2 regions of the Streptacidiphilus monticola genome follow, and region 1 is predicted to be linked to the other one. Evidence: riboswitches for the same ligand, from Rfam matches in the RefSeq annotation. Region 1 holds a riboswitch; the other holds the start of a gene.
The links. A riboswitch is a leader RNA that binds a small molecule or an ion and turns the genes downstream of it on or off. The one in region 1 is predicted to bind FMN.
Positions count from the first base shown of each region.

Region 2: linked by a shared signal. The riboswitch ahead of ACFP3V_RS06635 (riboflavin synthase) and the one ahead of ribB (3,4-dihydroxy-2-butanone-4-phosphate synthase) in region 1 are both predicted to bind FMN.

Region 1 is NZ_JBHSQJ010000005.1:23,327-26,700, reverse strand. Features, by position in the region: gene ACFP3V_RS01300 (putative quinol monooxygenase) at 1-195, shown strand, start outside; gene ACFP3V_RS01295 (hypothetical protein) at 132-275, shown strand; gene ACFP3V_RS01290 (hypothetical protein) at 685-1,194, shown strand; FMN riboswitch at 1,349-1,479, shown strand; gene ribB (3,4-dihydroxy-2-butanone-4-phosphate synthase) at 1,735-2,376, shown strand; gene ACFP3V_RS01280 (class I SAM-dependent methyltransferase) at 2,469-3,212, shown strand; gene ACFP3V_RS01275 (ubiquinone/menaquinone biosynthesis methyltransferase) at 3,350-3,374, shown strand, end outside.
Region 2 is NZ_JBHSQJ010000020.1:33,305-36,678, forward strand. Features, by position in the region: gene ACFP3V_RS06625 (bifunctional 3,4-dihydroxy-2-butanone-4-phosphate synthase/GTP cyclohydrolase II) at 1-159, opposite strand, end outside; gene ACFP3V_RS06630 (nicotinamide mononucleotide transporter family protein) at 156-785, opposite strand; gene ACFP3V_RS06635 (riboflavin synthase) at 792-1,460, opposite strand; FMN riboswitch at 1,619-1,749, opposite strand; gene ACFP3V_RS06640 (response regulator) at 1,813-2,496, opposite strand; gene ACFP3V_RS06645 (sensor histidine kinase) at 2,493-3,374, opposite strand, start outside.

The DNA of each region.
Region 1 (3,374 bases):
GTGATCACCACCCTTCCGGGACACGGTGCCGAACAGGTCGCCGCCTTCGAGCAACTGGCACCGGTCGTGCGAGCAGAAGAGGGCTGTCTGCAGTACGACCTGCACCAAGTCCGTGACGGTCCGACCGCTTCGTGCTCATCGAGAAATGGACGTCGCGTGATCACCTCGCCGCGCACGACGCCACCGAGCACATGATCCGTGCCGACGCAGCCAACAGCGCATTCAGGGCGGCCCCAGCCCAGGTGATCCAGCTCGTGCCCGCACCGGTGGCTTGACCAGCGCGTCCCGCCGCCAAGGTCGACCAGTTCCTCGCCCGTCCTGCACGACGGTTCTAGCTCTGCTCCAGCCCGCCGCCTACATCCAGGCCCACACGGTCCCCGCCCTGCTCGCGGCTCGCCCGCAGCCCGCCGGACCTGCTAAGGACCGATACAACTTCACCCTCCACGCCGGGTTGGCCGCATCGAGCGCGAGACCCATCCTGCCATTCCACCTGCCTCGTGCGGCCCGGACGGGCAAGCCGAGGAGGCGACGACATCTACGCTCCTGGGATGTCTTTCGGGCGACGACCTTTCCTCCTGACGTCATCCTCGGATCAGGATGCCGACAGTCCATCCCCCGGGTGGGGGACGGCCGGGATCCGTAGGGAGGAGGCGCGCGCGACTGTTCTACGGTGATCATCGCGTCATGATCGAGGTTCCGAAATCTTGCGCGCCGCCTCCCCGTTGGGCGGTGTGGTCCGCGTACGCCGCAGCCCTCACCACGGTCCCGTCAGGAGTGTGGCGAATCGCGCTGGCTCTCGGCCTTCCGGTGGGTTACCCCGATGAGGTGCTCAGACACGACTTCGGCATTCCCGGTCGGGGCGTGGTGAGCCTGGTCGGGCTCAGCCTGGTCACCGAGGCGTTGGCCCTGCTGACCTTTGGTCTGGTCAGACCATGGGGAGAGGTGTTGCCCCGCTGGATTCCGCTCATCGGCGGTCGCCGTGTGCATCCGCTCGCGGCCGTGGTGCCGGCCGGCCTGGGTGCGGTGGCACTGACCTATCTTTGGAGCGGCTTCGTTTTCTGGTGGAGCGACGAGCACCACCCGGCGATATCTGGCCCCTGGCGCGACATCGTGGGCGCCTGCTACCAACCTCTCGTCTTGTGGGGCCCTTTGCTTGCCGCGGTGACCGTCTCCTACTACCGACGCCGCCGTTGAGCGCTGGCTTCGCCGGGAGCGTCCGGGGACGGGAGACGCGCCATCGGGAGCGGCGCCGCCGACCGACGCCCTCGGCCAGATCGCCGCCGGCGCCCAGGTGAGACGGAACACATAGGAACCACAAGGCCGTTGTGCCATGATCCGAATCGAGTGTTCGCGCGCTCCGGGGTCGGTGAAAGTCCGAGCCGGCGGTGAAAGTCCGCGACCCGGCCGAAGCCATCGGCTGGCTGACCTGGTGGAACTCCAGGACCGACGGTGATAGTCCGGATGGAAGGCAGTGCGCGGCGATTCGCCGGACGACCGGCGTTGGGTTACCGACGCCTTGGGGCGGGCCGGTGTTCGCTCTTCCCCCGGAACGGCGTCCACGCGCAAGGGGTGGGGCATCCTCTTTTCCCCTGCGCGCGGTTTGCCGTCCATCGGGGCAGGGCCGCGCCCCTGTGCGCGGCTTCCCTGTCCCGTGGCCGCGTTCTCTCGCAGACCAGTGCGGCCCACCCGGCGGTCAATGACCGCGGGGCGGGCCTGGATCGCAGGAGAGAGCAGATGACCACAGCACAACCCACCCGCACCGAGCGCCTGGAGAGCGTGGAGCGGGCGATCGAGGCCTTCCGCAGCGGTGGCTTCGTGATCGTCTTCGACGACGAGTCCAGGGAGAACGAAGGCGACCTCATGGTGGCCGCCGAGTTCACCGACGAGAGGGCCATCCGGTGCATGCTGGATCACACCTCGGGGGTGGTCTGCGCGGCGCTGCCCTATGAGCGTTGCGCGGAACTGCACCTGCCGCAGATGGCCGAGGACAATTCGGGGCTGCACGGCACGGCCTTCACCGTGTCGGTGGACCTGATCGCCCAGGGCACCACTGGAATTCCGGCGGACGAGCGCGCCCGCACGTTGCAGGCACTGGCCGATCCGCTTGCCCAGCCGGCGGACTTCGGTCGCCCGGGCCACATCTTCCCGGTCAGGGCGGCGGTCGGCGGAGTGCTCGAGCGCGACGGGCACACCGAGGCCGCCGTCGACCTCTCGCGCATGGCCGGGTTGTCCGGCGTGACCACCATGTGCGAGGTGGTGCGCCCGGACTGGGGCATGGCCCGCCTGGACGACCTGCGCGAGTTCGCTGACCGCGAGGGACTGCCCCTGCTCTCGGTGGGCGAGCTGGCTGCCTACCGCCGCGCGATCGAGTCCTGACCCTTCGGGGGGCTGCGCGCCGGGCCCTACCCGTGGCGCCCGGCGCGCGGCCCGCCCACCCCATGCCTGACCACCCTTGTAGGAGCGCGGACTTGAGTACTGAACTGCCTCTTTACGATACCCCGGACTTCTTCACCGCCTACCAGCGGATGCGCGCTGATGGCGACGGTCTCAACGAAGAACTGGAACAGCCCGCCCTGAGGGCCCTGCTCCCACAGGTCACCGGCCTCGACGTGCTGGACCTGGGCTGCGGCGACGGCGGGCAGGCCGAGTGGCTGGCGAGCGCCGGCGCTCGCTCCGTCCTGGGCGTGGACCCCTCCACCCGGATGCTGGCTCTCGCCCGGGGCCGTGCACATCCGTGCCTGCGGTACCTGCAGGCCACCGCCGAGGAGTTGACACTGCCTCAGGCCTCGCTGGACCTTGTGGTCAGCAGTCTGGCGCTGCACTACGTGCCCGACCTGCCCGCACTGCTGGCGCGGATCGCGCAGTGGCTGAGGCCCGGCGGGCATCTGGTGTACTCGGTGGAACACCCGGTGTGCACCGCACAGCAGCCCATGAACGGCTGGCTGGAGCGCCCGGAGGGAAAGGTGTGGCCCGTCACGGCCTACGGAGACGAATCGGCCCGCACCCAGCGCTGGTTCGACACCGACGTGACCAAGTACCACTACAAGCTGTCCACCCATGTCGGGGCGCTGTGTTCCGCCGGGCTCATCCTGCGTGCCCTGGACGAGCCCCAACCCGGCCCCGATGCACTGGTACGCCGCCCCGACCTTGCCGCACACCTGATCCGCCCGCCCTTGTTGCTGGTGGCCGCCCGCAAGCCCTGCTCCCCCTGACGGGGGAGGGGGATTGTCCCGGTGTTGGAGGAGGGCGCGCGGCGCGATCAGGCATCGTTTCGCGCAGGCCGGCTCCGTGTCCGACGGAGTCCCGCGGCCGATCGAGCGGCAGGTGAGCCATGGAGAGGGGCCGCAACGTGGCGAGAGCCAGTACGTCCCAGG
Region 2 (3,374 bases), on a different contig from region 1:
CCGAGCCTCGCGCATCATGAACGCGACCAGCTCGGACGTGGCCAGCTCGGCGGCGAAGACGAGGTCGCCCTCGTTCTCGCGGTTCTCGTCGTCGACGACCACGACGGGCCGTCCGGCCGCCAGGTCGGCGACCGCGCGTTCGATGCGGTCGAGGCTCATGCCGCTGCTCCCTGCGGAAGGGCCGTGCGCTGCCACCAGCTGCGCATGCCGAGGATGACCAGGACGAAGTAGACGACGTAGATCAGACCGGAGAAGGCCAGCCCGCTGTTGAAGGCCAGCGGCACGCCCACCAGGTCCACGGCCAGCCAGGCGAACCAGAACTCGACCCAGCCGCGGCCCTGTGCGTACATCGCGGCCAGCGTGCCGACGAACAGGTAGGCGTCCGCCCACGGGGACCAGGAGAGGTTGTAGGCCTGGAACAGCTCGGCCACGCCCACCGTGCCGACGGCGGTGAAACCCACCAGCCAGGCCCGCTCGGTCCAGCTCGCGAAGCGCACGGCTATGTCGCCCTGGCGCTGCCGTCCGCGCTGCCACTGGAACCAGCCCCACAGCGAGACGGCGATGACGATGAGCTGCTTGCCCACGCCGCCGCTCAGGTGGGCCGAGGAGTAGGCCGCCACCAGCACCAGCCCGGACAGCAGCTGCACCGGCCAGCTGATCACGGACCGCCGCCAGCCCAGCGCCAGCGCGCCCAGGCCGAGCAGGTTGCCGATCATGTCGGACCACTTGATGGACTCGCCGAAGGCGGTGAAGGCCACGGAGTTGAGGTCGTCGATGAAGCTCATGGTGCGTCAGACTCCCGTCGATGCGCTGGGGTTGGCGGCGGTGCCGGTCGAGTGGCCGAGGAGCCGCTCGACGTACTTGGCCAGGACGTCGACCTCGAGGTTGACCGGCTCGCCGGGCTGCTTGAGGCCGAGGGTGGTGTGCGCGAGGGTGGCCGGGATCAGGCTCACCGTGAACGAGTCGGCACCGGCCTCCACCACCGTCAGGCTCACGCCGTCCACGGTGATCGACCCCTTGTCGACCAGGTACCGGGACAGCTCGGCCGGCAGGCTGAAACGCAGCACCTCCCACTGGGGATTCCCGTCCGCGCCGGGCTCGCCGGGGCTGCGCTCCAGCAGCGTCGCGGTGCCGTCGACATGGCCCTGGACCAGGTGTCCGCCGAGGCGGGCGCCGAGCGCCATCGCGCGCTCCAGGTTGACCTTCGAGCCGGGGACGAGCGCGCCCAGCGAGGACCGCTTCAGCGTCTCCGCCATCACGTCCGCGCTGAACTCGCCCGGACGGGCCGCCAGTTCGGCGTCGGTGTCGAGGACCGTGAGACAGACGCCGTTGACGGCGATGGACTGGCCCTCGCGGGCGTCCTGGGTGGTGATCGGGCCGCGCAGGCGAATGCGGGAGGAGTCTCCCAGGTCCTCGATGGAGAGGACTTCGCCGAGCTCTTCGATGATTCCCGTGAACACTGACCCTCCGTGCCTCAAGCGCTGCCTCAGCGCGGGCTCCGGGGGTTCTCGGGAGAGAGACCGCAGACGTGGTGCACGGGCCGGACAGGACGCCCACTGCGGACGCCCGCGCTGCTGGAGCGGGACGGCCGCCGTGGCGGACCACGGCCCGACGTCTGCCGCGCACTGCCTCCCATCCGGACTTTCACCGTCGGTCCAGGAATTTCACCTGGTCAACCGACCGCTGGAGGCGGCCGGGTCGCGGACTGTAACCGCCGGTTCGGAATTACACCGACCCCGGAGTGCGCAAACGTCGTTACTGCTGCCCAACAGTCTGCCACGCCGGACCATTCCCGGATCAATGTGGGCTCGGTCACGCGCCGCTCGCGGCGGCCCCCGGCTGGACGAGTCCGCTCTCGTAGGCGAGCACCACCAACTGCGTCCGGTCGCGGGCGCCGACCTTCAGAAGTGCCCTGCTGACATGGGTTTTGACGGTCAGTGGGCTGACCGCGAGCTGCTCGGCTATCTCGTCGTTGGTCGCCCCGGTGGCGACCAGGGCGACGATCTCGCGCTCCCGGTCGGTCAGCACCGAGAGGGCGGCCGGGTCCGGGCGCGGGCGCTCGGCGGGCTGCTCCAGGAAGCGGGCGATCAGCCCCTTGGTGGCGGCCGGGGACAGCAGCGCCTCACCGCGGGCCACGACGCGGATGGCGTCGAGCAGCACGTCGGGTTCGGCGCCCTTGCCCAGGAAGCCCGAGGCGCCGGCGCGCAACGCCTGGAACACGTACTCGTCCACCTCGAACGTCGTCAGCACCAGCACCCGGACGTCGCCCAGATCCGGGCAGCCGGTGATCTGCCGGGTGGCGCCGAGCCCGTCGAGGCCGGGCATCCGGATGTCCATGAGCACCACGTCGGCCTGCTGCTCGCGGGCCAGCCGCACCGCCTCGTGGCCGTCGCCCGCCTCGCCGACCACGGTGAGGTCGGGAGCGGAGTCCACCAGGACCCGCAATCCGGCTCGGACGAGGGCCTGGTCGTCGGCGAGCACCACACGGACCGTCATCCGCGCGCACCTCCCGCCAGCGCGTAGGGCAGTTCCACGGCGACCCGGAAGCCGCCCCCCGCGCGGTGGCCCGCGCGGAAGCTGCCGCCGACCGAGGCGGCGCGCTCGCGCATGCCGATGATGCCGTAGCCGCTGCCCTCCCCCGGCTGCCCGCCGGGGTCGGCCGGGCCGTCGTCCTCGACCTCCAGGCGCAGCCGGTCGGTGCGGTAGGCGAGCCGCAGCCGGGCCGCACCGGTCCCGGCGTGCTTGCGGACGTTGGTCAGCGACTCCTGGACGACCCGGTACGCGGTCAGGTCCACAGCCGCCGGGATCTCCCGCGGCTCCCCCTCGACCTGCTGATCCACCGTCAACCCGGAGCGGCGGAAGGACTCCAGCAGTTCCGGCAGCCGGTCCAGACCCGGCGTGGGCTCGTGCGGGGCTGCGTCGCTCTCGTCGCCCTGCCGCAACACGGCGACCGTGGCACCGAGTTCGGCCAGCGCCGAGCGGCCCGCCTGGCGCACCTGTGCCAGTGCCTCGCGGGCGGCGTCCGGCTGGCTCGCCAGGACGTGGGAGGCCACGCCGGCCTGGATGTTGATCAGCGCGATGTGGTGGCCCACGATGTCGTGCAGCTCGCGCGCGATGCGCAGCCGCTCCTCGGCGACCCGGCGGCGCGCCTCTTCCTCGCGGGTGTGCTCGGCCCGCCGGGCCCGCTCCTCGATGGCGGCGACGAAGGCCCGTCGGCTGCGCACCGCCTCGCCCACGGCGACCGCCACGGCGATCCAGGCGAAGGCGACGGCGTTGACGGTGCGGTCCCAGGGCTCGGGCGAGAGCGCCATGCTGGTGACGCCCAGGGTCAGCACGCACACCCCGCCGGTGGCGAGCGCCAGCCGACGGTCCAC